DNA from 3 places in the Streptomyces sp. NPDC015131 genome. Region 2 is predicted to be linked to each of the others. Evidence: riboswitches for the same ligand, from Rfam matches in the RefSeq annotation. Region 2 holds a riboswitch; each other region holds the start of a gene.

Region 1 (10,278 bases), on a different contig from region 2:
CGGATGAACTCGCGGTAGGCCTCGTCCAGCACCACCAGCACGTCGGACGGCACCCGGTCGAGGAACCGTTCCAGCTCCGCCCGGCGCACCACGGTGCCGGTGGGGTTGTTGGGGTTGCAGACGAAGATCAGCCGCGTCCGGTCGGTGATCGCGTCGGCCATCGCGTCCAGGTCGTGCACGTCTCCGGGCGTCAGCGGCACCTGGACCGGCGTGGCCCCGCTGACCTGCGTGATGATCGGGTACGCCTCGAAGGACCGCCACGCGTAGACGACCTCGTCACCGGGGCCGGACGTGGCCTGGACGAGCTGCTGCGCCACGCCCACCGAACCGGTGCCGGTGGCCAGGTGCGTCACGGGCACCCCGAAGCGCTCGGCGAGTTCGTTCATCAGCCCCGTGCAGGCCATGTCCGGGTAGCGGTTGAAGGCGGAGGCGGCGGCCAGCGCGCTCTCCATCACCCCGGGCAGCGGCGGATAGGGGTTCTCGTTGGAGGACAGCTTGTACGCGACCGGTCCCTCGGCCGCGGCGGGCTTGCCCGGCTTGTAGGTGGGGATGCCGCCCAGTACGGCGCGCAGCTTCGGGCTCGTCTCGCTCACTTGGGTCCTCCTCGACCGACGTACCACCAATACTGCTCACCCTATGAGGATTCCGCCGCGCTGCGAATGGCCGATTGCCACCAGTCCCGCGCCACCCCGGCCGACCGCGCCGCGCCGGTGCCTCCCCCGCAACCGATACGCCCCGGAGCACCCCACCGCGTACCCTTCGCACACCTTCGCCCCCTCTGCGCGCCCCCTCCGCTCCCTCCCCGTGCACCTCTCGTGCCACCGTTCATGCCGCCCGCGTAAGAACAGGGGCGCTCGCCCGCGATTTGCGCGCCCCTGGCTCGCGCCGTGGCGCGCGTCCCCCGTAGAGGTGAGTTGAGACCTCACCGAAACCGCGCCCATGTGGCAGGTCCATGCGTGCCGACGACAGATGGCGAAAGGGTTTTTCCCCCAACAGCCTTGCAATCCCTGGGGATCAGGGGGTGGCGACCGTGCAGAATCGTGCCTGTCAACGCGTGAATATGCGAACGGCTCTACCGCCCGCAGTCGCCCTACTATCGGCTCGCCATGACAGCAGCAGGGAAGCACCAGGTGAGCCGGGCACAGACCCGGGGAAGCCGGCAAGGGCGCGCGGGCATCCGGGATGTGGCCGCCGCAGCCGGGGTCTCCATCACGACTGTCTCCGACGCGCTCAACGGCAAGGGCCGGCTCCCGGACGCCACCCGCCGCCATGTCCGCGAGGTCGCCGACCGGCTGGGCTATCGCCCGTCGGCCGCGGCCCGCACGCTCCGTACCGGCAAGTCCGGCCTCATCGGCCTGACCGTGACGACCTACGGGGATGAACCTTTCACCTTCACCGAGTTCGCGTACTTCGCCGAGATGGCCAGGGCCGCCACCTCCGCCGCGCTCGCCCGCGGCTACGCCCTGGTCATCCTGCCCGCCACCTCCCGCCATGACGTCTGGTCGAACGTCGCCCTCGACGGCACCGTCGTCATCGACCCCTCCGACCACGACCCGGTGGTCACCGAGCTGGTCCGGCAGGGCCTGCCCGTCGTCTCGGACGGCCGCCCGGCCGGCACCCTCCCGGTCACCGCCTGGGTGGACAACGACCACGAGGCCGCCGTCCTCGATCTGCTCGACCACCTCGCCGACGCCGGCGCCCGCCGGATCGGCCTGCTCACCGGCACCACCACCGACACCTACACCCGCCTGTCCACCACCGCGTACCTCAACTGGTGCGAGCGCGTCGGGCAGGACCCGGTCTACGAGGCGTACCCCGCCCACGACCCCTGTGCCGGGGCCGTCGCCGCCGACCGGTTACTGGCCCGCCCGGACCGCCCCGACGCGGTCTACGGGCTGTTCGACCCCAACGGGACCGACCTACTGGCGGCGGCCCGCCGCTACGGCCTGCGCGTACCCGACGACCTGCTGCTGGTGTGCTGCAGCGAGTCGACCGTGTACGCCGCCACGGAACCGCCCATCACCACCCTCTCCCTCAAGCCGCGCCGGATCGGCACCGCGGTCGTCCAGCTCCTGATCGACGCGATCGAGGGCATCGACGCCGACCGGCCCGTCGAGCAGGTGATACCGACCGAGCTGATCGTCCGGACGTCCTCGCAGCGGCGGCCCCCGCGGACGACCGTCAGCCCGCCCCGGTCCCCGTCACAGCAGTGACCGGGGTGTGACGCCGGGGGCGACCGGTACCGCCTCCGGTCAAGCCCACGGGCAAAATTCCCCAATTGGGGGCCAATCGGCCGGTGAACCCGGGGAGCACCCGGATTCACCACCCCTGGTGCGTCACAGAGCACAACGCTCATTCCTATGATGGGCGGACGACACCGCGGACCGCCCCGACCAGGCCGGTCCGCCAGGTGTAGGGCGTCGCGACGGTGGTGGAGGGGTCGATGACTCAGGGGGCCGGTCAAGGACCCGTGGTGCGGACGGCGACGTTGCGCGACTTCCGCGTACCGCCGTACGCCCAGGTGCCCGTGCAGAGTCATTCCGTGCACGCCGCCCACCCGGGGAACGCGTTCCCCGAGGGCGAGCTGCCGGAGGGCTACACGCCGACCGAGCGCGACCTGCCGGTGATCAACCGCGGGGACACCGTCCAGGTGACCGTCGACCCCGAGCAGAGCGCCCCCGAGCAGGTGCCGGCCGCCGCTCCCGCCGCCGAGGGCGGCCCCGGCCCGCTGTACGTGGTGGGCGATGTCCATGGCTACCTGGACGAACTGCTCGCCGCCCTGCACCAGCAGGGGCTGATCGACTCCGAGGGTCACTGGGCCGCCGGCAACGCCCGGCTGTGGTTCCTCGGCGACTTCACCGACCGGGGCCCCGACGGGATCGGCGTCATCGACCTGGTCATGCGGCTGTCCGCCGAGGCCGCCGCCGCCGGCGGCTACTGCAAGGCGCTGATGGGCAATCACGAACTGCTGCTCATCGGGGCCAAGCGGTTCGCGGACACCCCGGTCAACTCCGGCGCGGGGACGGCCACCTTCCAGGCTGCCTGGCTGCTCAACGGCGGTCAGAAGAGCGACATGGACCGCCTCCAGGACGTCCACCTCCAGTGGATGTCCCGGCTCGACGCCGTGGTGGAGGAGGACGGCCACCTCCTGGTGCACTCCGACACCACCGCCTACCTGGACTACGGCTCCACCGTCGAGGACGTCAACGACACGGTCCACGAGATCCTCACCCGCAACGACGCCGACGAGTGCTGGGACCTGTTCCGGAAGCTGACCAAGCGGTTCGCCTTCCGGGACGACGGCGGCTCCACGGCGGTCCGGGAGCTGCTCGCGGCCTACGGCGGTGAGCGCATCGTCCACGGCCACAGCCCGATCCCCTACCTCCTGGGCGAAGTCGGCTCCGAGGACGGCGAGGACGGCGGCGGCCCCTCGGTGGAGGGTCCTCACGTCTACGCGGACGGGCTGGCCATCGCGATGGACGGCGGAGTGACCATGGCCGGAAAGCTGCTGGTCGTCCAGCTCCCGCTGCCCGACTAGAGCGTGACGCAGCGCAGTCGGGCACGTCGATTTCCGGAAATCCTCTGTCACCCCTTGCCGCGGCACCTCTACCATCGGTACTTCCGTAGCAGGCTCTCCTCCGTTTCTGCCCGACTGCCCGTTCCACACGGGTAGACAGGGCCCCACGGAGCATCGGGGGATGCACATGAAAAGCGCTCCGCACCTGCTGACCGAGGACCGCGCCGAGTACGAGCGCATCCTCGACGAGGCGCTGCGCACCGCGCACGACCGTCCGGATCTCGCCGGGATCGGGCAGCGGCTCAACACCGAGCAACTGCGCACCATGGCCCTCAACGCGACAGCGCTGATCGCCGCGGCGGCCGCCGCGGAGTACGACCACTTCGTCACCGTGCGCGCCGACGCCCGCAGACCCGTGGGGGTCATCGACTCCGTGCTCGGCCCACCCGACGAGGTGGGCGGTCCGGGAGCCGGCGCCGGTGTGGTCGTCACCGTCCTGGCACCGGTGCTCGCGGGCACGGCGGCGGTCATCTTCCTGCTCGTCGGATACGTGCTGAAGGCGCTGGACCCGCCCCCCGCGTTCGCGGACTCGCTGCTGGCGGCCGGCTGGTTCTTCGGGGCCGTGACGGCGGCGAGCATCCTGGCCGCCGCGATCGGGCTGCTGATCGCGGCCCGCCGCAACAGTGCCACCCAGGTCCCGGCCCAGGAGCCGGGCGGTGACCTGCCCGACGAAGTGGCCCGGGCGCGGGAGGCATGGCGGCACGCCCTGCTGGAGCGGGGCATCCTGCCGTTCCTGCGCGAGGCCCTGGCGGACCCGGAAGCGGACCCCCATCCGGCGGCCCCGCCGCGCCACTTCGGCCGGCTCCCGAAGGTGGGCTACAGCGGCCCGGAGTTCTCCAGCCCCAGCGAGGGCGAGGCACGGCCCCGCCCGGCGTTCACCAGTCCGGACTTCACCAGCCCGGACTTCGGCGGCCCCGAGCACCGGCCGGACCCCGAACCCCAACCGGACTAGGGCCCGCAGCTGCGGGCCCCCTGCCGGCCGGCCCGCCCACGGGATCCCGGCCGGCTCGCCCACGAGATCCCAGCCGACTCGCCCGCGGGGTCCCGCCGCGCGGTCCGGGCTGTTTCACGTGGAACGAACGCATGTTTCACGTGAAACAGCCCTCGCGGACGGATGTGGTTCAGTCCGCCATCGGCAGATAGACCCGGTTGCCGGCCGCGGCGAACTCCGCGGACTTCTCCGCCATCCCGGCCTCGATCTCCTGCTCCTTGAGGTCGCCCCCGTGCTCCCGCCGGATGTCCTGCGAGATCTTCATCGAGCAGAACTTCGGGCCGCACATCGAGCAGAAGTGCGCCGTCTTGGCGGGCTCCGCCGGAAGCGTCTCGTCGTGGAACTCCCGCGCCGTGTCCGGGTCCAGCGCCAGGTTGAACTGGTCCTCCCAGCGGAACTCGAACCGGGCGTCCGACAGGGCGTCGTCCCACTCCTGTGCGCCCGGGTGCCCCTTCGCCAGGTCCGCGGCGTGCGCGGCGATCTTGTACGTGATGACGCCGGTCTTCACATCGTCCCGGTTCGGCAGACCCAGGTGTTCCTTGGGCGTGACGTAGCAGAGCATCGCGGTGCCCCACCAGGCGATCATGGCCGCGCCGATGCCCGAGGTGATGTGGTCGTAGGCCGGGGCCACATCGGTGGTCAGCGGGCCGAGCGTGTAGAACGGCGCCTCCTCGCAGATCTCCTGCTGGAGGTCGATGTTCTCCTTGATCTTGTGCATGGGGACGTGCCCCGGGCCCTCGATCATGGTCTGGACGTGGTGCCGCTTGGCGATCTGGTTCAGCTCACCGAGCGTCCGCAGCTCGGCGAACTGCGCCTCGTCGTTGGCGTCCGCGATCGAACCGGGCCGCAGCCCGTCGCCGAGCGAGTACGTCACGTCGTACGCGGCGAGGATCTCGCACAGCTCATCGAAGTTCTCGTAGAGGAACGACTCCTTGTGGTGCGCCAGGCACCACGCGGCCATGATCGAGCCGCCCCGGGAGACGATGCCGGTCTTGCGGCGGGCGGTCAGCGGCACATACCGCAGCAGCACACCGGCGTGGACGGTCATGTAGTCCACGCCCTGCTCGGCCTGCTCGATGACCGTGTCCTTGTAGATGTCCCAGGTCAGCTCCTCGGCCTTGCCGTCGACCTTCTCCAGGGCCTGGTACAGCGGCACGGTGCCGATCGGCACGGGGGAGTTGCGCAGCACCCATTCACGGGTGGTGTGGATGTTGCGGCCGGTGGAGAGGTCCATGACCGTGTCGGCACCCCAGCGGGTCGCCCAGGTCATCTTCTCCACCTCCTCCTCGATCGAGGAGGTGACCGCCGAGTTGCCGATGTTGGCGTTGACCTTCACCAGGAACCGCTTGCCGATGATCATCGGCTCGATCTCCGGGTGGTTGACGTTCGCCGGCAGGACCGCGCGGCCGGCCGCGATCTCCTCGCGCACCACCTCGGGGGAGACGTTCTCGCGGAGCGCGACGTACTCCATCTCCGGTGTGACCTCGCCCCGGCGGGCGTAGGCGAGCTGCGTCACCGCCTGGCCGTCCCGGCCCCGGCGCGGCTGGCGCGGGCGGCCGGGGAACACGGCGTCGAGGTTGCGCAGCCCGCCGCGCGGCGAGGTGTGCTTGATCCCGTCGTCCTCGGGGCGGACCGGACGGCCCGCGTACTCCTCCGTGTCCCCCCGCCCGATGATCCAGTTCTCCCGGAGCGGGGGCAGACCACGGCGGACGTCGGTCTCGACGTTCGGGTCGGTGTACGGCCCGGACGTGTCGTACAGCGTCACGTCCTTGCCGTTGGTGAGGTGCACCTTGCGGACCGGCACCCGGAGGTCGGGGCGCGAGCCCTCGACGTACCCCTTATGCCATCCGATGGACTTCCCGGCCTCGTCGTTCTGGTTCGAGGCAGGCGTGCGTGCGTCCTGAACGGTCATCGTGACCTACTCCCTACGCCGGCATTACCCGGTAACAGGTTCGGCGGTCGACGCAGCGGTCTCCGTACCCCTCGTACGGATGTCAGCGCCCTCTCAGCCCGGTGCTCCGAGCTCCCGCGTGTACAAATGTGCCACCACGCTAGCGCCCTCCCGGCCACGCTGAACAGAGGGCCCCTGCCGTTCTTGCGATGATCGGTCGGTGACTTCTTCGCAGCAGCCCCCCGAGCCGACCGGACAGGCACATGGTCATACGCCGAACCATGCCCATGCGCACGTCCACAGTCATGGCCCCGCCGCGCCGGTCTCCCGGCACCTGCGCAAGGTCATCGCCGCGGTCCTGATCCCCTTCGCCACGGCCGTCCTGGTGGGGCTCGCCGTCCTCTGGCCCGGTGGCGCACCGGCCCACGAGCGCACCGGGGTCGGCTTCGACCGGCAGACCGAGCAGGGCACGGTGGTCCGGGTCGACCGGGTCGACTGCAAGGACGTCAACGCCGCGCAGGTCCCGCCGACCGGCGACACGACCACCCCCGAGGGGCGCGAGGCGGTCAACGCCCAGCAGGGGCAGTGCGCCAAGGCCACGGTGGAGGTCACCACCGGCAAGGACAAGGGCCGCACCTTCGTCGAGGTCGTCCAGCCCGACGCCCCCCGCCAGCTGGAGGAGGGCCAAGGAGTGGTGGTGGCCTACGCGCCCGACGCCCCCCGCGACCTCCAGTACTCGGTCACCGATGTGAACCGCAAGGTGCCGATGCTGCTGCTCGCGGGCATCTTCGCGCTGGCGGTGGTGGCCGTGGGACGGATGCGCGGGGTGATGGCCCTGGTGGCGCTCACGGTGAGCTTCGCCGTCCTGACGCTGTTCATCCTGCCCGCCATCCTCCAGGGCTCGAACCCGCTGCTGGTGGCGGTGGTCGGATCGAGCGCCATCATGCTGATCGCGCTCTACAGCTGTCACGGCCTGACGGCGCGCACCTCGGTGGCCGTGCTCGGGACGCTGATCTCGCTGCTGCTGATCGGGCTGCTCGGCTCGCTGTTCATCGACTGGGCCTCACTCACCGGCAACACCGACGACAACACGGGCCTCATCCACGGCCTGTACCCGAACATCGACATGTCCGGCCTGCTGCTGGCCGGGGTCATCATCGGTTCGCTCGGTGTCCTGGACGACGTGACGGTGACGCAGACCTCGGCGGTGTGGGAGCTGCGCCAGGCGGACCCCACCATGGGGCCGCGCGCCCTGTACCGCGCCGGTATCCGGATCGGCCGCGACCACATCGCCTCGGTGGTGAACACCCTCGTCCTCGCCTACGCGGGCGCGGCGCTGCCCCTGCTGCTGCTCTTCTCGATCGCGCAGAGCAGTGTGGGGACGGTCGCCAACAGCGAGCTGGTCGCGGAGGAGATCGTACGGACCCTCGTGGGGTCGATCGGCCTCGTGGCCTCGGTGCCGGTCACCACCGCGCTGGCCGCCCTGGTGGTCTCGGCCGACCGGCCGGACCGGGCGGCACCGGCTCCGGTACGCGGCGGCAGGGGCCGGCGGCGCAAGAAGTAGCCCGCGGTACGAGGAGAACCGGCCGCCCGAAGGACCCGGCCCGCCACCCGTCACGCGCCGGGCACCCGTCACGCGCCCGGCACCCGTCACGCGCCCGCCACCCGCCACGTGCCCGGCGCCGTCCACCGCGCACCCGTCTCAGCCGGCGTTCTCCTCGGCGAGGATCCGGCCCAGGGCCTCCTCCAGGTAGTCCTCGAAGTCACCGAGCGCCCGCTCCTGCCCCAGCGGCACCAGCTTGTCCGTACGGTCGAGGAAGGCCACGAGGGGCGGCGCGCTCGACCGGAACAGCGCCCGGTCGGCCCCGACCTGGAGCCGGATGCTGACGTCGGCGAGGTCCTCGGGGCCGGTGGGCGCGATGTGCACATCGCCGTCGCCGGAGGGCCCGTTGATGCCGTCGAGCAGCAACTCCCTGCCGAAGGCCCAGGTCACCGGCGCGTCACCCGGCAGGTGAAACGTCATCCGGACGGCGAACGGATCTCTCGTCTCGTACCCCAGCTCGACCGGAATCCGGAAGGAGAGCTCCTCCGAGACGACGAAGCTCATCAGGACCTCGGCTTGAACCGACTCGCGCATCTGTACCCCGCAATGGCTGAAAGCAGTGGTGAACAACGGCTGATGAAGATCGGTGAGAAAAGCGGCGGGTAAATCGGCCGGTAATGATCCGTGCCGGCCTCTTGACGCAATCGTCCTGTACGCACTACAGGATCACAAGGAGTGATTTTTCAGATACTGATAGACAACGCAACCGAGTTGACGAGGTTCCCCACCTCCCGGCGCAGCCGGTCCACCGTGGGCAGCAACCGGTGCTCCTGGCAGGAGGGCACGGAAATGGCCAAGGTCGCGGCGGCGGAACCCGCCGAGAGGGGGATGGCCGCGCAGACCGTGCCGAGCGCGTATTCCTGCCGCTCCACCACAGGTCGCACCTGGTCGGCGCCCCTGAGCCTGCTGAGCCGGCCGAGCAGCGCCCCCTCGTCACGGACGGTGTACGGCGTGATCGGCCGCACCGGATGGCGGTCCAGGTGGTCCTGGCGGGCGGGCTCGTCGAGCTGGCTCAGCAGGCACTGGCCGATGGCGTGGGCATGGCCCGTCGCACGGAAGTCGGCCCACTCGTCGACGGCGGGTGCCCCGGGCGTGTCGGACACGGAGACGATCTCGATCTCCCCGTCGCGGTAGACGGCGAAGTACACCGGCACACCGAGGGTGTCGCGCCAGTGCGCCAGCGAGCTCTCGATCTTGCTGCGACGATTCTGCAGTGCTCCGCCGCGCACCAGCCGCTCCACCGCGTCACCGAGGACGAACACCCCGCCCTCCCGGCGCAGATAGCCCTCGTGGGTGAGGGTGCGCAGCAGGTGGTACGCGGTCGGCAGCGGCAGCCCCGCCTCCCGGGCCAGTTGCTTGGCGGGCGCGCCGTCGGCGTGCGACCCCACCGCCTCCAGCAGGCGCAACGCCCGCTGTACGGACCCGATCAGGGTCGGCCGGGGACCGGCGGGAGACGCGGGGGCGGGGACGGACGCGGAGACGGGGGCGGAGACGGGGGCGGGAAAGCCGGCACTACGGGGAGGGCCGGCGGAGTGCGGTGCCGTGGCCATGGTCACCCCCAGGCGTTTCGCCCAGTGCAGCCGTACGAACCGCTGGCAGGGCGTTGGGAAACCCCTGGATTCCAAGGGCAGCGGAGACTCGCCACTCTAATGGCAGGCTCCGGCCGGGGTGAGGTTTCGCCCGGGGGGTTCCCCCTGGCGGGCTAATGCCCGCGCGCGTGGCCGGTGGGGCCGGGGGTCACCAGTCGCCGCGTGACGACGAGGACGACATGAACTTCCGTACGACGTAGATGAGTCCGCCGACGAGCACGGCGAACAGCAGCACCTTGAACAGCAGGCCGATCAGCAGGCTGAGCACCGTACCGATCAGGCTGCCGAAGACCACCAGCACGACGACCGGTATGGCGACCCACTTCACCCACCAGGGCATGCCCGCGAGAATGTTCCGAACCGCCGCCATCGTCCTACCTCGTCTCGTGACACTGCTCTCATGACACCGACTGCCCTTGCTCACCGTCGATGCTAGGCGCAGGGGAGCCCATGGCGGGCCGCCCGGACCCCCCGCTCTCCCCTGATCCGTCCCCTAGGGACCGCCCGGGACCGCCCGGGATGGCCCGGAACCAGCGGGCGGACCGGCGGGCGGGACCGGCGGGCGGGACCGGCGGGCGGGACCGGCGGGCGGGACCGGCGGGCCGGTCAGCCCTCGGGAGGGGAGAA
Region 2 (10,278 bases):
TAGGGTTTTCCCAGTGGACGGTCGGTCGCGTGAGCGCCGGCGGCCACAGATCTGACGAGGAGGCCATTGCCGTAGGGACAGCAGACCCACCGGCAATGGCCTTCTTCGTATGTGCACGAGGAGATCTCCATGAACCAGGGCGCCGCACAGGGCGACGACAACACCGGTAAAAAGGCCGGCCGCTTCATGCTGAAGCTGTCCGGCGAGGCGTTCGCCGGCGGGGGCGGCCTCGGCGTCGATCCCGACGTCGTACACGCCATCGCGCGCGAGATCGCGGCGGTCGTCCGGGACGGCGCGGAGATCGCGGTCGTCATCGGCGGCGGCAACTTCTTCCGCGGCGCGGAGCTGCAGGTGCGCGGCATGGACCGGGCCCGCTCCGACTACATGGGCATGCTCGGCACGGTGATGAACTGCCTCGCCCTCCAGGACTTCCTGGAGAAGGAGGGCATCGACTCCCGGGTCCAGACGGCCATCACCATGGGCCAGGTCGCCGAGCCGTACATCCCGCTGCGCGCGGTGCGGCACCTGGAGAAGGGACGCGTCGTGATCTTCGGCGCGGGCATGGGCATGCCGTACTTCTCCACCGACACCACCGCCGCCCAGCGTGCCCTGGAGATCGACGCGGAAGCTCTCCTCATGGGCAAGAACGGGGTGGACGGGGTGTACGACTCCGACCCCAAGGCCAACCCGGACGCGGTGCGGTTCGACGCGCTGGAGTACGGCGAGGTGCTCTCCCGCGACCTCAAGGTCGCCGACGCCACCGCCATCACCCTCTGCCGCGACAACAACCTCCCGATCCTCGTCTTCGAGCTGCTCGCGGCGGGCAATATCGCCCGGGCCGTGAAGGGTGAGAAGATCGGCACTCTCGTGAGCGACCAGGGCACCAGGAGCTGAGCCCCGGATCCGCGGGCGGCCGGCACCGGCCTCCCGGGGTGCCCCGCGAGGGGATGGACAAAGCCCTGCCGGTCGGACACCGTGCAGGGAACAGACGCGACGCAGGTTCCGCAGCCCTTTGTACGCCGGGCCTACTCATAGACACGCAGGAGCAAGTGGTGATCGAAGAGACCCTCCTCGAGGCAGAGGAGAAGATGGAGAAGGCCGTCCTGGTCGCCAAGGAGGACTTCGCCGCGATCCGTACGGGACGTGCGCACCCGGCCATGTTCAACAAGATCGTGGCCGAGTACTACGGCGCGATCACGCCGATCAACCAGCTGGCGTCGTTCTCCGTGCCGGAGCCGCGCATGGCCGTGGTGACCCCGTTCGACAAGAGCGCGCTGCGCAACATCGAGCAGGCCATCCGCGACTCGGACCTGGGCGTCAACCCGAGCAACGACGGCAACATCATCCGTGTGGTGTTCCCGGAGCTGACCGAGGAGCGCCGCCGCGAGTACATCAAGGTGGCCAAGGGCAAGGCGGAGGACTCGAAGATCTCGATCCGCTCGGTGCGCCGCAAGGCCAAGGAGACGATCGACAAGCTCGTCAAGGACGGCGAGGTCGGCGAGGACGAGGGCCGCCGCGCGGAGAAGGAGCTCGACGACACCACCGCGAAGTACGTCACGCAGGTGGACGAGCTGCTCAAGCACAAGGAAGCCGAGCTGCTCGAGGTCTGATGAACGACTCATCCTGGGGGGCCCCGCCGAGAGGCGGTCAGTGGGGTCCGCCCGACCAGGGGTACCACCCGGGGTTCGCCCCGGCGGCCCCGGCGGGTCCCGCCTACGACGGGCATGAGGCACAGCAGACTCGGCCCATGCCCATCGTGCCCGACGTTCCCGCCGGCGGAGACTCCGGTGGAGACCAGGACGACCGCGACCGGGGGACCGCTCCGCAGAGCGGTCCCCCGTTCCGCGACGAGACGCCGCGGCGGCCGGGGTTCCGGCAGCCGCACCGGCCCGACGGCGGCGCGCAGGAGCCCCTGCCCGGCGCGCAGCCTGAAGCGCCCCGGCCGGGGCCGCCCGGACCGGGGGCGCCGCAGCCCCCGGAGTGGTCCGGCGCGGAGCAGCCCCCGCAGCGGCCGGGCGCCGAGCGGCCCGGTGCCGAGCAGCCGGGTGCCGAGCAGCCGGGCGCGCGGGGCAGGCAGAAGAAGCGGGCCGGCCGGGACCTGCGGGCGGCCATAGGGGTCGGCGTCGGCCTGGGCGCGGTGATCGTCGCGTCGCTGTTCGTGGTCAAGGCCGTGTTCGTCGGGGTGATCGCCGTCGCCGTGGTGGTCGGCCTGTGGGAGCTGACGTCCCGCCTCCAGGAGCGCAAGGGCATCCGGGCGCCGCTGGTGCCGCTCGCCGTGGGCGGCGCGGCCATGGTGGTCGCCGGGTATGTGCGGGGCGCCGAGGGCGCCTGGGTCGCCATGGCCCTGACGGCGCTCGCGGTGCTGGTGTGGCGGATGACCGAACCGCCGGAGAACTATCTGCGGGACGTCACGGCCGGGGTGTTCGCCGCCTTCTACGTGCCGTTCCTGGCGACGTTCGTGGCGATGATGCTCACCGCGGACGACGGTCCGTGGCGGGTGCTGACGTTCCTGCTGCTGACGGTGGTCAGCGACACCGGCGCGTACGCCGTCGGCTGGCGTTTCGGCCGGACGAAGCTGGCGCCGCGCATCAGCCCCGGCAAGACCCGTGAGGGCCTGCTGGGAGCGGTGGCGTTCGCGATGGCGGCGGGCGCGCTGTGCATGGAGTTCGCCATCGACGGCGGCACCTGGTGGCAGGGGCTGCTGCTGGGCCTCGCGGTCGCGGCCAGCGCCACGCTGGGCGACCTCGGCGAGTCCATGATCAAGCGGGACCTGGGCATCAAGGACATGGGGACGCTGCTGCCCGGCCACGGCGGCATCATGGACCGGCTGGACTCCCTGCTGCCGACCGCCCCGGTGGTGTGGCTGCTGCTGGTGGTGTTCACCGGCTCGGGCTGACCCCGCCGAGGGGCGCCGCCGCCCGCCGGATCTCCGGCGGGACGGGCCGCGGCGCCGTCCGGTTACCCTGGAAGGGCTCGCCGCACCGGCGCGGCGGGCCCTTTCGGCTCCGCGCCCCGCGCGGGGATCATCCGGTGAGGTCTCCCGGCTCCCGTACCGCGGCCTCGTCCTACTGAGGAGTACCAGGTCATGCCACGCCCCGCCCCGGGAGAGCTCACCTTCGTCGCCCCGCGCGGAGCCACGAAGCCGCCGCGCCACCTCGCCGACCTGACGCCCGCCGAGCGCAAGGAGGCCGTCGCCGCGATCGGTGAGAAGCCGTTCCGCGCCAAGCAGCTCTCCCAGCACTACTTCGCGCGGTACGCGCACGACCCGGCGCAGTGGACGGACATCCCCGCCGCGTCCCGGGAGAAGCTGGCGGGCGAGCTGCTGCCCGACCTGATGTCGGTCGTCCGGCACATCTCGTGCGACGACGACACCACCCGCAAGACGCTGTGGCGGCTGCACGACGGGACGCTGGTCGAGTCGGTGCTGATGCGGTATCCCGACCGGGTCACCATGTGCATCTCCTCGCAGGCGGGCTGCGGCATGAACTGCCCGTTCTGCGCCACCGGCCAGGCCGGCCTCGACCGGAACCTGTCGACGGCCGAGATCGTGCACCAGATCGTGGACGGCATGCGCGCCCTGCGGGACGGCGAAGTGCCGGGCGGCCCGGCGCGGCTGTCCAACATCGTCTTCATGGGCATGGGCGAGCCGCTCGCCAACTACAAGCGGGTCGTCGGCGCGATCCGCCGCCTCACCGACCCCGAGCCGGACGGGCTCGGGCTGTCGCAGCGCGGCATCACCGTCTCCACCGTCGGCCTCGTCCCGGCCATGCTGCGCTTCGCCGACGAGGGCTTCAAGTGCCGCCTCGCCGTCTCGCTGCACGCCCCCGACGACGAGCTGCGCGACACCCTCGTGCCGGTGAACACCCGCTGGAAGGTCCGCGAGGTGCTGGACGCCGCCTGGGAGTACGCCGAGAAGTCGGGCCGCCGCGTCTCCATCGAGTACGCCCTGATCCGCGACATCAACGACCAGGCATGGCGCGGCGACCTCCTGGGCCGGCTGCTCAAGGGCAAGCGCGTCCACGTCAACCTGATCCCGCTCAACCCGACGCCCGGCTCCAAGTGGACCGCGTCCCGCCCCGAGGACGAGAAGGCGTTCGTGGAGGCCATCGCCTCCCATGGCGTCCCGGTCACCGTCCGTGACACCCGCGGGCAGGAGATCGACGGCGCCTGTGGACAGCTGGCGGCCGCCGAGAGGTGAGCTTGTACTCTGGGCTCGAACACACCTGCATATTCCGACAGGGGAGCGCCACAGCGCTGAGAGTGCGGTCGCCGCGTGCAGCACGCGGGCCGCAGACCCTCTGAACCTCGCCCAGGTCATTCTGGGTAGGAAGTTCGGTCGTTACTCGAGCTGTTGCGCCCTGCCCGCCGGACGGATCCGGTGGGCAGGGCCGCGTCTCTTCCTGGTCACACCCAGGAGGAACATCAGTGAGCACCACCACGAAGATCGCGGTCGGCGCCCTCGCCGCCGCGCTGGGCGTCACCACGCTCACCGCCTGCGGCGGTGACTCCGGCTCGGCCGGCGGCGACGGCGGCGCGAAGAAGCCGAAGACCGTGACGCTCGTCAGCCACGACTCCTTCAACGCCTCCCCGGCCGTCCTGAAGGAGTTCACCCGGCAGACCGGCTACACCGTCAAGGTCCTCAAGAGCGGCGACGCCGGCGAGGCCGTCAACAAGGCGATCCTCACCAAGGGCGCCCCGCAGGGCGACGTCTTCTTCGGCGTCGACAACACCCTGCTGTCCCGCGCGCTGGACAACGGCCTGTTCGAGCCGTACGAGGCCAAGGGCCTGGAGCGGGTCCCCGACGCCGTGCAGCTCGACAAGGGCGAGCACCGGGTGACCCCCGTCGACACCGGCGACATCTGCGTCAACTACGACAAGAAGTACTTCGCGGACAAGAAGCTGGCGCCGCCGAAGACCTTCGACGACCTCGCGAAGCCCGCCTACAAGGACCTCCTCGTCGTCGAGAACCCCGAGCGCTCCTCGCCCGGCCTCGGCTTCCTGCTCGGTACCGCCGCCCGGTACGGCGACGACGGCTGGCAGGACTACTGGAAGAAGCTCAAGGGCAACGGCGTGAAGGTCGTCGACAGCTGGGAGCTGGCCTACAACCAGGAGTTCTCCGGCTCCGCCGGCGGCCGGAAGGCGGGCGGCGACCGGCCGCTCGTCGTGTCGTACGCCTCCAGCCCGCCCGTCGAGGTGCTGTACGCCGACCCGCGGCCCACCGTGGCGCCGACCGGTGTGGCCACCGGCACCTGCTTCCGCCAGACCGAGTTCGCGGGCCTGCTGACCGGGGCGAAGAACCCCGACGGCGGCAAGGCCCTGATCGACTTCCTGATCGGCAAGAAGTTCCAGGAGGACATGCCGCTCCAGATGTTCGTGAACCCCGTCGCGAAGGACGCCGTCCTGCCCGAGCTGTTCACCCGGCACGGCGTCACGGTGGCCGACCCGTACACCGTCGCCGCCGGGAAGATCGCCCAGAAGCGCGACGGGTGGATCCAGGCATGGACCCCGCTCGTCCTGAAGTGACCCGGCCCGCAACGGCCCGGCCCACCGCCCCCCGGTCCGGCACCGGCCGGACCGGGGCCCGCGGCGGCGCGCTGCGGGCCGGGCTGATGGCCCTGCCCGTGGCGTTCTTCGCCGTCTTCTTCGCCTACCCCGTCGCCGCCATCACCGGCCGCGGGCTGCGCGCCGAGGACGGGGCCTGGCAGTTCGGGCGGCTCGGGGAGGTCCTCGGCCGACCGGACATCCTGGACGTGCTGTGGTTCACCACCTGGCAGGCGCTCGCCTCCACCGCGCTCACCCTGCTGATCGCGCTCCCCGGGGCGTATGTCTTCGCCCGCTTCGCCTTCCCCGGCAAGCAGGTCCTCCGGGCGGTCGTCACCGTGCCGTTCGTCCTGCCGACCGTCGTCGCCGGCACCGCGTTCCTCGCTGTCCTCGGCCGGGGCGGCCTGCTCGACGACCTGTGGGGCGTCCGGCTCGACACCACCGTGTGGGCCATCCTCCTCGCGCACGTCTTCTTCAACTACGCCGTCGTCGTCCGCACGGTCGGCGGCCTGTGGGCGCAGCTCGACCCCCGGCAGGAGGAGGCCGCCCGGGTCCTCGGCGCGTCCCGGCTCGGCGCCTGGCGGCGGGTGACCCTGCCCGCGCTCGGCCCCGCCGTGGCCGCCGCCGCGCTGATGGTCTTCCTCTTCACGTACACCTCCTTCGGCATCGTGCAGATCCTCGGCGGGCCCGCCTACCGGACGCTGGAGTCGGAGATCTACCGGCAGACCGCGCAGCTCCTCGACCTGCCGACCGCCGCGGTGCTGACGCTGGTCCAGTTCGCCGCCGTCGGCGCCATCCTCGCCGTCCACGCCCGGACGGTACGCCGGCGGGAGACCGCGCTGCGGCTGGTCGACCCGGCGCTCACCGCCCGCCCGCCGCGCGGAGCCGGGCAGTGGGCGCTGCTCGGCGGCGTCCTGCTCACCGTGGTGCTGCTGCTCCTGCTGCCGCTCGCGGTGCTCGTCCAGCGCTCCTTCGGCGGCGGGCTCGGCTACTACCGGGCCCTCCAGGACGCCGGCGCGAGCGGCGGCACCTTCCTCGTCCCGCCCGTCGAGGCCATCGGCAACTCCCTCCAGTACGCCCTGGCCGCCACCGCGATCGCCCTGGTGATCGGCGGCCTCGCCGCGGCGGCCCTCACCCGGCGCGCCGGGAAGGTGGTGCGGGGCTTCGACGCCCTGCTGATGCTGCCGCTCGGGGTGTCCGCCGTCACCGTCGGCTTCGGCTTCCTGATCACCCTGGACGAGCCGCCGCTGGACCTGCGCTCGTCGTGGATCCTGGTGCCGCTCGCCCAGGCCCTGGTCGGCGTCCCCTTCGTCGTACGGACCATGCTGCCGGTGCTGCGCGCGGTGGACGCCCGGCTGCGCGAGGCCGCCGCGGTGCTCGGCGCCTCGCCGTGGCGGGTGTGGCGCGAGGTGGACCTGCCGCTGGTGCGGCGGGCGCTGCTGGTCGCGGCCGGGTTCGCGTTCGCGGTGTCCCTCGGCGAGTTCGGGGCGACCGTCTTCATCGCCCGCCCCGACAACCCGACCCTGCCGGTCGCCGTCGCCCGGCTCCTCGGCCGCCCCGGCGACCTCAACTACGGCCAGGCGATGGCCCTCTCGACGATCCTGATGGTGGTGTGCGCGGTGTCCCTGCTGCTCCTCGAACGCATCCGTACCGACCGCCCCGGGGAGCTGTGACCATGCTCGCCCTGACCGGCGTCACCGTACGCTTCGGCACCCGGACGGCCCTGGACGCAGTGTCCCTGGACGTCGCCGACCACGAGACCGTGTGCGTCCTCGGGCCCAGCGGCAGCGGCAAGTCGACCCTGCTGCGGGTGGTGGCCGGGCTCCAGCCGGTGGACTCCGGGCGGGTCCTGCTCGACGGCGCCGACCAGGCGGGCGTGCCCGTGCACCGGCGCGGCGTCGGGCTGATGTTCCAGGACCACCAGCTGTTCCCGCAGCACGACGCCGGTGGCAACGTCGCCTTCGGGTTGCGCATGCGCGGCGCGTCCCGCCGGGAGCGGGCCGCCCGGGTCGCCGAGCTGCTGGACCTCGTCGGCCTGCCCGGCGCCGAACGGCGGGCCGTCGCCGCCCTGTCCGGCGGCGAGCAGCAGCGCGTCGCCCTCGCCCGCGCGCTCGCCCCCAGCCCCCGGCTGCTGATGCTCGACGAACCGCTCGGCCAGCTCGACCGGGGGCTGCGGGAGCGGCTCGTGGTCGAGCTGCGGCAGCTGTTCGGGCGGCTCGGCACCACCGTGCTGGCCGTCACCCACGACCAGGGCGAGGCGTTCGCGCTCGCCGACCGGGTCGTGGTGATGCGCGACGGCCGCATCGCCCAGAGCGGTACGCCGCTGGAGGTGTGGCAGCGCCCCGCCTCCGAGTTCGTCGCCCGGTTCCTCGGCTTCGACAACGTGGTCGCGGCGACGGTGACCGGCGAGGCGGCCGACACCGCGTGGGGCAAGGTCCCGGTGCCCGCCGGATCCGCCCAGGGCGCCGCCCGCCTCCTGGTGCGCCCCGCCGGTGTACGGCTCGGCGACCCCGCCGAAGGGCTGCGGTGCACGGTCGAGGGCCGCACCTTCCGCGGCCACCACGTGGCGGTACGGCTCCGCCCGGAGACCGGCCCGCCCCTGGAGGCCGAGTGCGCCCTGCGCGACGCGCCCGAGGTGGGCGCGGTCATCGGGGTGACCTTCGCCCCGGACGAGGTCGTGGTCCTGGACTGACGGTGGGCGGCACGGGGGTACGCCGGATGCGCCGGTGCGTCAGCCCGGTCGCCCGCCCGGCAGGACCAGCCCCAGCTCGTACGCCAGGATCACCGCCTGCGCCCGGTCGCGCAGGCCCATCTTGGCGAACAGCCGGTTGATGTGGGTCTTCACGGTGTGATCGGTGATGGTCAGCGCGTCCGCGATCTCCGCGTTCGACAGGCCCCGCGCGATCAGCACCAGCACCTCGGCCTCCCGCGCCGTCAGACCGTCCACCGGCCGCGGCGGCAGCACCCCCGCCCGCTGCCGGGCGAACTCGGCGACCAGCCGCCGCGTCACCCCCGGCGCCAGCAGCGCGTCGCCCCGCGCCACCACCCGTACCGCGTGCAGCAGCTCCGGGAACGTGGCGTCCTTCAGCAGGAACCCGCTCGCCCCCGCCACCAGCGCGTCGTACACGTACTCGTCCAGGTCGAACGTCGTCAGCATCAGCACCCGGGTCGCGCCGCCCGGCGCGGCGAGGATCTCGCGGGCCGCCGAGATGCCGTCCCTGTGCGGCATCCGGATGTCCAGCAGCGCCACGTCCGGCCGCTGCTCGGCGGCCACCCGGACCGCCTCCGCCCCGTCCGCCGCCTCGCCCACCACCTCGATGTCGTCCTGCGTCGCCAGCAGGTTCACGAACCCGGTGCGGACGACCGCCTGGTCGTCGGCGACGATCGCCCGGATCACCACGGCAGCTCCGCCCGCACCACGAAACCCCCGCCCGGCCCCGGCCCGGTCCGCACCCGCCGAGCAGCGCGGCACGCTCCCGCATCCCGGCCAGACCGTGCCCCGCGCCGTCCCCCTCCCCGGCACGGGGGCCGGGCGGCCCCGGCCCGTCGTCCGCGACGCACAGCGTCAGCCGGTCCGCCCCGTACTCCACCACCACCTCCGTGCGCGCCCCCGGCGCATGGCGCCGCACATTGGTCAGCGCCTCCTGGACGATGCGGTACGCCGACAGCTCCCACCCGGCCGGCAGCGCGACCCGCGTCCCGCACACCCGCAGAACGGCCCGCCCGCCCACCGCCCGGTGCTGCTCCACCAGCTCCTCCAGCCCCGCCAGCGTCGGCTGCGGCGCCGTCGCCGCCCGGTCGTCCGGCCGGGTGCGCAACACCCCCAGCAGGCGGCGCAGTTCGGTCATCGACGCCCGGGCCGTGCCCGCGATCTGCTGGAGCGCCTCCCGCGCCTGCGGCGACAGGCCGGGCGTGGTGTACGTCGCGCTCTCCGCCTGCACCGCGATCATCGACACCGAGTGCGCCACCACGTCGTGCAACTCCCGCGCTATCGCCGCCCGTTCCGCCTCCGCCGCCTGCCGCCGCTCCATCGCGAGCAGCCGCTCCTGCGCGGCGGCCCGTTCGTCCCGCGCCTCCTCACGCGCGCGTACCGCGTCCCCGGCGCACACCGCGCCCAGCACCACCACCGTCAGCAGCAGCGTCTCGGCGTACAGGCCCCGGTCGAACCGGTCCGCCACGGCCGGCGCCGGGTTGCCCGCCGGCGGCAGGCCCGCCCACTTCTGGATGTGCACCAGGTTCACCCCCAGCGACGCCAGCGCCCCGGCACCCACCAGCACCGCCGGATGCTGCACCCGGTGCCTGCCCAGCGTGTAGAACCCCGCCAGCCCGCTCACCATCGTCACCAGGTACAGGCTCAGATGGGCGCCGAAGCCGACGAACGCGGCGGCCACCGTCAGCAGCGCCACCTCGGGGCGCGCCCGGCGCCACATCAGCGACGCCGACGACACCAGGATCGCGCCCGCCACCCACACCGACCCCGGGAACAGGGCCAGTTCAAGGACCGTCAGGCCGGTGAGGGCGGCCCCGCTGACCCAGGGGTAGGCGGGGGAGGCCACCGCCCCGCGGACGGTTCGGACGAGCACGTTCATGGTTCCGATTGTCCCGGGTGCCCGCGCCGCGCGCGTCGGAGCACGGGTTGATCCCCGCGCCGGACCTCATGCCACGGGTGGAGCCGGAAGACCGGATCGCCGTACGACGCCCGGGAGTCCGGGAATTCCTAGCCTCGACGGCATGATC
Region 3 (10,278 bases), on a different contig from region 2:
GATCGCCTCCACCCGGAGCTGAGCCTGTGAGAATCGGCGTCATGGACACCCGGAGCAGCAGCAGACGGCAGGCCACCCGCACCAAGCTCTACGAGGCCGCCGTGACCCTCATCGCCGAGCAGGGCTTCTCGGCGACGACCGTGGACGAGATCGCCGAGCGCGCCGGGGTGGCCAAGGGCACGGTCTACTACAACTTCAAGAGCAAGACCGAGCTGTTCGAGGAGCTGCTGCGGCACGGGGTGGGGCTGCTGACGGAGTCCCTGCGGACCGCCGCCGACGAGACCGCCGAGCGCGGCGGCACCAGGGTCCAGGCGCTGGACGCCATGATCCGCGCGGGGCTGATGTTCATCGACCGGTACCCGGCCTTCACCCAGCTGTACGTGGCGGAGCTGTGGCGGACCAACCGCGCCTGGCAGTCCACTCTGCTGGTGGTCCGTCAGGAGGCGGTCGCCGTCGTCGAGACGGTGCTGCGGGAGGGGGTCGAGGCGGGTGAGCTGAGCGACGAGATCGACATCCCGCTGACGGCCGCCGCTCTGGTCGGCATGGTGCTGGTGGCCGCCCTGGACTGGCAGGCGTTCCAGCGGGAGCGGTCCATCGACGACGTCCACGCGGCGCTGTCCCGGCTGCTGCACGGGCGCGTGGGCGGCTGCTGAGCCCGCGATCCGTACGGCTACGGCACCGGCTTCCCGTACGCACACGAGAAACCGGTCCGGTGAGGCTCGATCCCCCCGAGCCTCACCGGACCGGCGCTTCCCCCGTCCCCCGTGTCCCCCGCACCCCGTGCGGTCCCCCGGTGGGAGAGTCCCGACCCCCCGTGTTCCCCCGTCGGTCGCCGGGCCCTCCCGTGTGCACCCCCGTTCCGGCAGGTGCGCGGTGCCGGGTCCGCCGCCCCGTGCCGGCGGTCCGGGCCCGCGCCCCTTCCGTGACCACCACTCTTCCGTCCGGGCCCCTCGCGGCCCATCCGCGCACCTACTCATCTCACGGGCTAGGTACGGGTACTCACGGGCGCCCGCGCCCGGGTGCACGCGTGCGTGCCCGCCCGCCGCGAGGGGCTGTCGGCGGGGGCGGATAAGGTCCCTGGCATGGCACGGATTGTGGTGATCGGCGCGGGGATGGGCGCCATGGCGGCGGCGGCCCGGCTGGCCGTGGCGGGCCACCGGGTGACGGTGTACGAGCGGGCGGAGACGTACGGCGGCGCGGTCGGCCGGTTCGAGCGCGAGGGGTTCGCCTTCGACACCGGGCCGGGGCTGCTGCACCTGCCCGCCGTCTATCGCGACCTGTTCCTGAAGACCGGCAAGGAGCCGCTGGAGAGCCGCGTCGGGCTGACCCAGGTCGACCCGGCGAGCCGGCACGTCTTCGCGGACGGTACGGCGGTGTCCCTGCCGAACGCCTCACGGGCCGGCGTCGTCGCCGCCCTGGACGGCGCCCTCGGCGCGGGCGCGGGGCAGCGGTGGGGCGAGTTCCTGAACCGGGCCCGGGACGCCTGGCACCGCTCGCGCAGGCCCTTGCTGGAGGAGCCGCTGCCCGCCGACGTCGCCCCGTTCGCGCGTGACCCGTACCCGGCGCCGAGGACGGGTGCGCTGCGCCGCCGGGCGGCCACACTCGCCGAGGTGGGGCGGCGGGAGCTGCGCGACCCGCGCCTCGCCGCGCTGCTGGAGAGCCACGCCCTGGCGTACGGCCTCGATCCGGTGACCGCCCCGGCCTCGGCGGCGGTGCTGCCGTACATGGAGCAGACCTTCGGCAGCTGGCACGTGAGCGGTGGCCTGCGGGCGCTGGCGGACGCGGTGTACGAGCGGTGCCGGGAGCGGAAGGTCGACTTCGTCCTGGGCACACCGGTGACCGGGGTCCTGGTGGAGGACGGCCGGGCGGTGGGCGTCGAGCTGGGCGGCGGGCAGGTGGTGGACGCCGAGTACGTGGTCGCGGGCGCGCCCCTGCCGGCGCTGTTCCGGGACCGGGTCGTGGCGTGGGACCGCCAGGACGCGTGGCCGCGCCACCAGGAGGCCGCGCGGACCGGGCGGGTGACGGTCTGCCTGGCGCTGCGCGGGGCGCGAGAGGAGGGCGCCGCGCACCGGACGGTGGTGCACTCCGCCGACCGCCGGGACGAACTGGACGCCCTGGCGGAGGGGCGGCTGTGCGAGCGGCCCACGGTGGTGGTGCTGCGCCCCGGCGACGAGCGGCTGCGCCCGGACGGGGAGCACGAGTCGGTGACGGTGACGGCGACGGTCCCGGCGCACGGTACGGGCGCGGCGGACGGCCTGTGGGGCGCCCCGGCCGCCCCTGCGGAGGCGTTCGCCGACCGGATGGTGGAGGCCGCGGCGGCGGCGGTGCCGGGGCTGCGGGAGCGGCTGCTGTGGCGGGTGGTCCGCACCCCGGCGGACACGTTCCGGGAGACCGGCGTCTTCCAGGTGCCCGCCCCGGCGCTGGCGGGCGCGGGCGGGGCGTGGCTGCCGGCCGCGAATCCGGCGCCCGTGGCGGGGCTCCTCTTCGCCGGCGGCTGGGCCCATCCGGGCGGGGGCCTCGCCCACGCCGGGATGTCGGGCGCCCTGGTGGCCGGGCTGATCGTCGAGGGCGCCGGCTTCCGCGGCTCGCGGTAGCGGGCGCACCCGCCGCCACGCGCGCGTGGCCTTACCGCGCCCGTGGCCGACTCGCGCCCCCGATCAGTAGCGGTACGGGTCCGCCTGGCCCTGGTCGTAGCCGTACGGCTGCTGCTGGGGCGTCTGGTGCTCGGCGTCGCGCTGCTGGGGCACCCACACCCCGCCGGGCGGGGTGTCCGTGCCGTACTGGCCGGCGTAGGGGTCGGCGTACTGCTGCCCGCCGTAGCCGCCGTCGTAGGGGGCGGTGCCGATGTACGGGTCCGAGTAGGCGGCGTACCCCTGCTCGTTGCCGGTGCCGTAGTCGTAGGAGGCCGTGGCGTAGGTGCCCTGCGGGTCGTGGCCGGTGGGCGCGTAGGCGTCGAAGCCCGTGCCGTACGCCGCGGCGGCGGGGGCCTGCCGGGCGTCCTGGTAGACGCCGTACTGGCCGGTCTCGTCCGGGAGCGGCTCGGGCGCGTAGACCTCCGTGGTCCCGGCGGCGGACGGTTCGTGGCCCGGCACCTGGTCCCGGGCCTCGTCCTGCTGCTCGTAGGCGAGATGCGAGACCTCCAGCGTGGGACCCGCGGCGGCGGGCGCGGCCGCCGCCCTGCGGCGCCGGCTGGCACCCGGGCGGCCGCCGATCGCCCAGCCGGTGGAGAAGCCCCGCCGGAAGGAGAGGGTCACATAGGTCTGCCCGATCGCGAAGGCGACGGCACCCGCGGCGATCACCGGCACGGACGGCAGCAGGACGCCGAGGACCACGCCCAGGAAGCCGGTGAAGGCGAGCAGCCGCCAGCGCAGCCGCGCCTTGTACTGCAGGAGCACCTCACCGAGCAGCCACAACGCGACCACACCGAACGCGATGTAGAGGACCGTCCAGCCCATGCCCGCCCCTCTCGTACGGCCCTCCACCGCGTGGTGCGGCGGGTACGGCCGGTCAGGACTGCCGGTGCAGTCCGAGATTCTCGTAGATCTCGAGCGTGGCGGTGGAGTTGTTGAGCGTGATGAAGTGCAGCCCGGGAACGCCCTCGGACAGCAGCCGCGCGCAGAACTCCGTCGCGTACTCGATGCCAATGGAGCGTACAGCGGCCGGATCGTCCTTGACGGCGTGGATCCGTTCTTTCAGCTCGGCCGGGAAGTGGGCGTTGCTGAGCTGGGCGAACCTCTCGATCTGCTTGACGCTGGTGACGGGCATGATTTCGGGGATGATCGGGGTCTCGCAGCCCTGGGCCGCGACCCGGTCGCGCAGCCGCAGATAGTCCTCCGGGAAGAAGAACATCTGGGTGATCGCGTAGTCGGCGCCCGCCCGGCACTTGTCCACGAAGTGCCGGACGTCGGTGTCCCAGTCGGTGGAGCGGGGGTGCATCTCGGGGAAGGCCGCGACACCGACGCAGAAGTCCCCGGACTCCTTGATCAGCCGCACCAGGTCGGCCGCGTACCGCACGCCCTGGGGGTGCGGCACCCACGCGCCCATCGGGTCGCCGGGCGGGTCGCCCCGGACGGCGAGGATGTTGCGGATGTCGGCGTCGGCGTACTGGCCGATCATGTTGCGCAGCTCGGCGACGGTGTGGTTGACGGCGGTGAGGTGCGCGACGGGGGTGAGCGTGCTGTCGGCGGCGATCTCCTGGGTGGCCTTGACCGTCCCGGCCCGGGTGGAGCCGCCGGCTCCGTAGGTCACGGAGACGAAGCTGGGGGCCACCGCCTCGACACGGCGCAGCGCGTTCCAGAGGTTCCGCTCGCCCTTCTCGGTCTTGGGCGCCCAGAACTCGAAGGAGTACGTCGTCTTGCCGGTCGCGAGCATCTCGCGCACCGTTCGGGCGCGATCTGTCCTGGTGGATGGTGTGCCAAGGGCCATACGGGCAGATTAGCCAGGGGTCGGGCCTCACCCAACAAGAGGAGGGTAATATGTCAGGTTTGCCGGACTCTTGTCCACGCCTTGGACTCACGTGGACACTTCGGGGGCGCCTGCAGCTCTCCACGAGGGCACGGAGAGCGCCGCCGCGTGGACACAGCGGCACACGGGCGGGGTGCGGACAGGCAGGCCGGGAGGGTGCGGGCGGGGCGCGGCCCGGGGGCGTCCGGCGGGTGTCCACGTCGTGGACACACATGGACGCTCACACGCGCGTACGCCCCTGCCACCGGAGCCCGGCGGCAGGGGCGTACAGATCAGGCGCGGCAGGTGCGTACGGATCAGGCGCGGCGCTCGCGGATCAGGCGCAGCGCTCGCGGACGCGGCGGGCCAGGTCGGCCGTGGCGGCGGCCGGGTCCTCCGCCTCGGTGATCGCCCGGACGACCACGATCCGGCGGGCCCCGGCGTCCAGCACCTGGTCCAGGTTGCCCGCGTCGATGCCGCCGATGGCGAACCACGGGCGGTCCTGGTCCAGCGAGGCGGCGTACCGCACGAGGTCCAGCCCCGGCGCGTACCGCCCGGGCTTGGTGGGCGTCGGCCAGCAGGGGCCCGTGCAGAAGTAGTCCACGCCCGGCTCCTTCACCGCCGCGTCGACCTCGGCGCGCGCGTGCGTGGAGCGGCCCACGAGCACCTCGTCGCCGAGGATGGCGCGGGCGGCCGGGACGGGCAGGTCGCCCTGGCCCAGGTGCAGGACGCCGGAGCCGATGGCGTGGGCGACGTCGGCCCGGTCGTTGACCGCGAGCAGCGTCCCGTGCCGGCGGCAGGCGTCGGCGAACACCGCGAGGTGCTCCAGCTCCTCGCCGGCCTCCATGCCCTTGTCGCGCAGCTGCACGACGTCCACCCCGGAGGAGAGCACCGCGTCGAGGAACTCGGGCAGGTCGCCCTGGCGCTTGCGGGCGTCCGTGCAGAGGTAGAGCCGGGCGTCGGCGAGCGTGGCGCGTGCGGTGGACATGAGGTCTTCCCCCCGGTTGCTGCGGCGGTGCGCGGCCGGGGCCGGGGACGGCTTCCCCCCGCCCCCGGCCCGTGGCACCACCTGGTGTCGGTGTTCGGCCCGGCGTGGTGCCGCCGGGTGCTTACCTGGACGTCAGACGGCGAGCGCCTGGGCGCGGCGCTTCACCTCCGTGCCGCGATTCTCGCTGAGCGCCTGCGCGGGCGTGCCCGGCAGGGTCGGGTCGGGGGTGAAGAGCCACTCGAGCATCTCTTCGTCGGTGAAGCCGTCGTCCTTCAGGAGCGTGAGGGTCCCGGAGAGGCCCTTCACCACCTTGCCGTCCTTGATGAAGGCGGCGGGCACCTGGAGCGCCCGGTTCTCACCCCGGCGCACGGCGATCAGCTGGCCCTCCTTGACCAGCTGGCGCACGCGCGTCACCTCGACATCGAGCATTTCCGCGATGTCGGGCAGGTGGAGCCAGGCGGGGACGAGAGCATCGATCTTTGCGTCAATCTCGGTCACAGGACAAGCGTGCCATCCCGCACTGACAGCCGGTAGCCGGGCTACGCCGGACCGGCCGCCGCTACCCCCGGGCGGCCGACTTCAGCGGGACGGCCGGGTCGGCGACCAGCGCCGGGTCGAGCGGGGTCCCCGCCTCGATCAGCTTGCGCCCCTGCGCCAGGTCGCGCGGGCGGCCCACAGCGAGCAGCGCCACCGGGGCGCCGTCCCGCAGCCACACCACCGACCAGGCCGGCTCGGCCGGGTCGCCCCGCCGGACCATGGTGTCGGCGCCCGCGTGGTGGCCCGCGTACTGCACGAACCGGCCGAACTGCTCCGACCAGAAGTACGGCACCGGGTCGTACGGCGGGGGCGCCTCGCCCACCACGGCGGCGGCCACCGTCCGGGGCCCCTGGAGGGCGTTGTCCCAGTGGTGCACCAGCAGCCGCTCGCCGTAGCGGGCGGACGGGAAGGAGGCGCAGTCGCCCACGGCGTACACGTCGGGCGCGGACGTGCGCAGCCGGTCGTCCGCGACGATCGCGCCCTCCGGGCCGAGGGCGACCCCGGAGCCGGCCAGCCACCCGGTGGCGGGCCGGGCGCCGATGCCGACGACCACGGCGTCGGCGGGCAGCAGCCGGCCGTCCTCCAGGGCGACCTCGCCCGCCTCGACGTGACCCACGCGCGCGTGGGTCAGCAGCCGCGCGCCGCTCTCCTCGTACCAGGCGGCCATCGGCGCGGCGACCTCGCCGGGCAGCGCCCCGGCGAGCGGGCGGTCCGCGGCCTCGACGACCGTGACGGCGCAGCCGGCCTCCCGGGCGGCGGTGGTGAACTCGGCGCCGATCCAGCCCGCGCCGACCACCACCACGTCCCGCTTCCCGGCCAGCACCGGGCGCAGCCGCTCGGCGTCGTCGAGGGTGCGCAGCAGGTGGACGCCGGGAACGCCCCCGGCGCCGGGCAGTGCGACGGGCCGGGCCCCGGTGGCGACGACCAGCACGTCGTACGGGACGGGCCCGGCCTCGGTGTCCAGCTCGTGGTCGCCGGGGCGCAGCGCGGTCACCTCGACGCCCAGGCGCAGTTCGATGCCGAGGGCCTCGAAGTCGACGTCGAAGGCCGACCCCTCCGCCGTACCGAGGAGGACCGCCTTGGACAACGGGGGCCGGTCGTACGGCTGGTGCGGTTCGGCGCCGATCACGCGCACGGGGCCGGTGAAGCCCTTCTCGCGCAGCGCCACGGCCGTCTGCACACCCGCCATGCCGGCGCCGACGACGACGACGCGCCGCTCTGCTTGCATCCGCTCGTTCACCCGCCCACCTTACGCAGCTGACGCTTTGTCAGGAAGGGAGCTGTTCCACCCAGCCTCGTTCGCCGAGCGGGGGCGCCGGGGTGAAGCTCCCTTACTGCGGGCCGGGGGGTGGGGTTAGTCTGGCCACCGCAGAGCACACGCGGGAGCCCGGACGCACCGGGCTGAGAGGGAGGCTGGGACGGCCTCCGACCGTACGAACCTGATCCGGGTCATGCCGGCGAAGGGAGGGGCTGGACGCCCATGCATCCACGTACGTCAGACGTCCTCGTCGTCGGGGGCGGAATCATCGGCCTGGTCACGGCCTGGCGGGCGGCGCAGCGCGGCCTGCGGGTCGCGCTGGCCGACCCCGAACCGGGCGGCGGGGCCGCGCAGGTCGCCGCGGGCATGCTCGCCGCCGTCACCGAACTGCACTACGGCGAGGAGACGCTCCTCGGGCTCAACCTGGAGTCGGCCCGCCGCTACCCGGACTTCGTCGCCGAGCTGGAGGACGCGTCCGGCGGCGTCGGCACCGGCTACCGCGCGTGCGGCACGCTCGCCGTGGCCCTGGACGCCGACGACCGGGCCCACCTGCGGGAGCTGCACGCCCTGCAGCAGCGCTCCGGGCTGGCCTCGGAGTGGCTGACCGGCCGCGAGTGCCGCCGCCTGGAGCCGATGCTGGCGCCCGGCGTGCGGGGCGGGCTCCGGGTCGACGGCGACCACCAGGTCGACCCGCGGCGGCTGGCGGCCGCCCTGCTGGCCGCCTGCGAGCGCGCCGGGGTGGTCCTGCACCGTGCCTGGGCGCGGCGTCTCCTGGTGGCCGGCGACCGGGCGGCCGGGGCGGTGCTGGAGGACGGCACCGAGCTGGGCGCCGCCCAGGTGGTGCTGGCGGCCGGCAGCCTGAGCGGCCGGCTCGACGGCGTCCCGCGGGACGTGCTGCCGCCGGTCCGCCCGGTCAAGGGTCAGGTGCTGCGGCTGTCGGTGCCCGCCGCGTACGCCCCCTTCCTGAGCCGTACGGTCCGGGCGGTCGTGCGCGGCGGCCAGGTGTACCTGGTGCCGCGCGAGAACGGCGAGCTGGTCGTCGGCGCCACCAGCGAGGAGCTGGGCTGGGACACCACGGTCACCGCGGGCGGGGTGTACGAGCTGCTGCGCGACGCGCACGAGCTGGTGCCGGGCATCACCGAGCTGGCACTGACCGAGACCCGCGCGGGTCTGCGGCCCGGCTCCCCCGACAACGCGCCCCTGCTCGGCCCCACCCGGCTGCCGGGACTGCACCTGGCGACCGGGCACTACCGCAACGGGGTGCTGCTGACCCCGGTCACGGGCGAGGTGATGGCCACCGTCCTGACCACCGGGGAGCTGCCCGCGGAGGCCCGCGCCTTCGCCCCCGGCCGCTTCCGGTCCGCCGCCGGCGCCCCCTCCCTCTCTCCCGCAGGAGTGTCATGAACGTCTCCGTCAACGGCGAGGCCCGACAGCTCGCCGGCCCCACCACCCTGGACGCCCTGGTGGCCACGCTCACCTCGGCGACGTCCGGGGTCGCCGCCGCCGTCAACGAGACCGTCGTCCCGCGCGGCCAGTGGGCCGGGACCCGGCTCGGCGAGGGCGACCGGGTCGAGGTCCTCACCGCCGTACAGGGAGGCTGAACCATGGCGGACGACCGTCTGACCATCGCCGGGACCACCTTCGACTCCCGGCTGATCATGGGCACGGGCGGGGCACCCAGCCTCGACGTGCTGGAGCGCTCCCTGGCCGCCAGCGGCACCGAGCTGACCACCGTCGCGATGCGCCGCCTCGATCCCACCGTGCAGGGCTCCGTCCTGTCCGTCCTCGACTCCCTCGGCATCCGCGTCCTGCCCAACACGGCGGGCTGCTTCACCGCCGGCGAGGCCGTGCTGACGGCCCGGCTCGCGCGGGAGGCGCTCGGCACGGACTGGATCAAGCTGGAGGTCGTCGCCGACGAGCGGACCCTGCTGCCCGACCCGATCGAGCTGCTGGACGCGGCCGAGACCCTGGTCGACGACGGGTTCACGGTCCTGCCGTACACCAACGACGACCCCGTGCTGGCCCGGAAGCTGGAGGACGCCGGGTGCGCGGCGATCATGCCGCTGGGCTCGCCCATCGGCTCCGGCCTCGGCATCCGCAACCCGCACAACTTCCAGCTGATCACCGAGCACGCGCGCGTGCCGGTGATCCTGGACGCGGGCGCGGGCACGGCGTCCGACGCGGCGCTGGCGATGGAGCTGGGGTGCGCGGCGGTGATGCTGGCGTCGGCGGTGACCCGGGCGCAGGAGCCGGTGCTGATGGCGGAGGCGATGCGGCACGCGGTGGAGGCGGGACGGCTGGCACACCGGGCGGGGCGCATCCCCCGCCGCCACTTCGCCGAGGCGTCGTCCCCGGTGGAGGGCCGGGCGGTCCTGGACCCGGAGCGCCCGGCGTTCTGAGCCCGGCGCGGCGCCCGTCGCGGGGGGACGGGCGCCGCGCCGTGTCACAGGCCGGTCCCGGACCGGCCCCGGGGTGGGGACGGGGCGGCGGGGGTGTCGGTGCGGGCTCGTAGACTCGGGCGGGTGGATACGACCCTGCACGACCCCCTCGTCGGCCGCCTGCTCGACGGCCGCTACCGGGTCGACGAGCGCATCGCCGTCGGTGGCATGGCCACGGTCTACCGGGCCGTCGACACCCGGCTGGACCGGCTGCTCGCCCTGAAGGTGATGCACCCCGCCCTCGCGACCGACGCGACGTTCGTGGAGCGGTTCATCCGCGAGGCCAAGTCCGTGGCCCATCTGTCGCACCCCAATGTGGTCGGTGTGTTCGACCAGGGCGCCGACGGGGAGTACGTGTACCTGGCGATGGAGTACGTCGCCGGCTGCACCCTGCGGGACGTGCTGCGCGAGCGCGGGGCGCTCCAGCCCCGGGCGGCGCTCGACATCCTGGAGCCGGTGCTCGCCGCGCTGGGCGCCGCGCACCGCGCCGGGTTCGTCCACCGCGACATGAAGCCGGAGAACGTGCTGATAGGGGACGACGGCCGGGTCAAGGTCGCCGACTTCGGGCTGGTCCGCGCCGTCGGGGCCGCCACCCACACCACCGGCTCGGTCCT

What was found. A riboswitch is a leader RNA that binds a small molecule or an ion and turns the genes downstream of it on or off. The one in region 2 is predicted to bind thiamine pyrophosphate.
Region 1: linked by a shared signal. The riboswitch ahead of thiC (phosphomethylpyrimidine synthase ThiC) and the one ahead of ACF08D_RS30320 (thiamine ABC transporter substrate binding subunit) in region 2 are both predicted to bind thiamine pyrophosphate.
Region 3: linked by a shared signal. The riboswitch ahead of thiO (glycine oxidase ThiO) and the one ahead of ACF08D_RS30320 (thiamine ABC transporter substrate binding subunit) in region 2 are both predicted to bind thiamine pyrophosphate.

What each region holds. Positions count from the first base shown of each region.
Region 1 covers NZ_JBIBVB010000005.1:517,188-527,465, reverse strand. Annotated here, with positions in the region: gene hisC (histidinol-phosphate transaminase) at 1-593, opposite strand, end outside; gene ACF08D_RS22560 (LacI family DNA-binding transcriptional regulator) at 1,107-2,213, shown strand; gene ACF08D_RS22555 (metallophosphoesterase) at 2,429-3,538, shown strand; gene ACF08D_RS22550 (hypothetical protein) at 3,699-4,529, shown strand; gene thiC (phosphomethylpyrimidine synthase ThiC) at 4,699-6,480, opposite strand; TPP riboswitch at 6,474-6,608, opposite strand; gene ACF08D_RS22540 (YibE/F family protein) at 6,680-8,023, shown strand; gene ACF08D_RS22535 (SsgA family sporulation/cell division regulator) at 8,162-8,596, opposite strand; gene ACF08D_RS22530 (IclR family transcriptional regulator) at 8,746-9,612, opposite strand; gene ACF08D_RS22525 (DUF5326 family protein) at 9,800-10,021, opposite strand; gene ACF08D_RS22520 (cupin domain-containing protein) at 10,258-10,278, opposite strand, start outside.
Region 2 covers NZ_JBIBVB010000009.1:110,145-120,422, reverse strand. Annotated here, with positions in the region: gene pyrH (UMP kinase) at 130-894, shown strand; gene frr (ribosome recycling factor) at 1,053-1,610, shown strand; gene ACF08D_RS30330 (phosphatidate cytidylyltransferase) at 1,610-2,896, shown strand; gene rlmN (23S rRNA (adenine(2503)-C(2))-methyltransferase RlmN) at 3,086-4,198, shown strand; TPP riboswitch at 4,228-4,348, shown strand; gene ACF08D_RS30320 (thiamine ABC transporter substrate binding subunit) at 4,426-5,523, shown strand; gene ACF08D_RS30315 (ABC transporter permease) at 5,610-7,214, shown strand; gene ACF08D_RS30310 (ABC transporter ATP-binding protein) at 7,217-8,233, shown strand; gene ACF08D_RS30305 (response regulator) at 8,273-8,941, opposite strand; partial or broken gene ACF08D_RS30300 (sensor histidine kinase) at 8,935-10,130, opposite strand; gene ACF08D_RS30295 (glycosyltransferase 87 family protein) at 10,273-10,278, shown strand, end outside.
Region 3 covers NZ_JBIBVB010000002.1:321,715-331,992, forward strand. Annotated here, with positions in the region: gene ACF08D_RS06810 (YhgE/Pip family protein) at 1-30, shown strand, start outside; gene ACF08D_RS06815 (TetR/AcrR family transcriptional regulator) at 42-653, shown strand; gene ACF08D_RS06820 (phytoene desaturase family protein) at 1,083-2,594, shown strand; gene ACF08D_RS06825 (hypothetical protein) at 2,658-3,455, opposite strand; gene metF (methylenetetrahydrofolate reductase [NAD(P)H]) at 3,508-4,425, opposite strand; gene thiE (thiamine phosphate synthase) at 4,781-5,431, opposite strand; gene ACF08D_RS06840 (Rv2175c family DNA-binding protein) at 5,564-5,929, opposite strand; gene ACF08D_RS06845 (NAD(P)/FAD-dependent oxidoreductase) at 5,991-7,196, opposite strand; TPP riboswitch at 7,338-7,451, shown strand; gene thiO (glycine oxidase ThiO) at 7,449-8,630, shown strand; gene thiS (sulfur carrier protein ThiS) at 8,627-8,827, shown strand; gene ACF08D_RS06860 (thiazole synthase) at 8,831-9,625, shown strand; gene pknB (Stk1 family PASTA domain-containing Ser/Thr kinase) at 9,749-10,278, shown strand, end outside.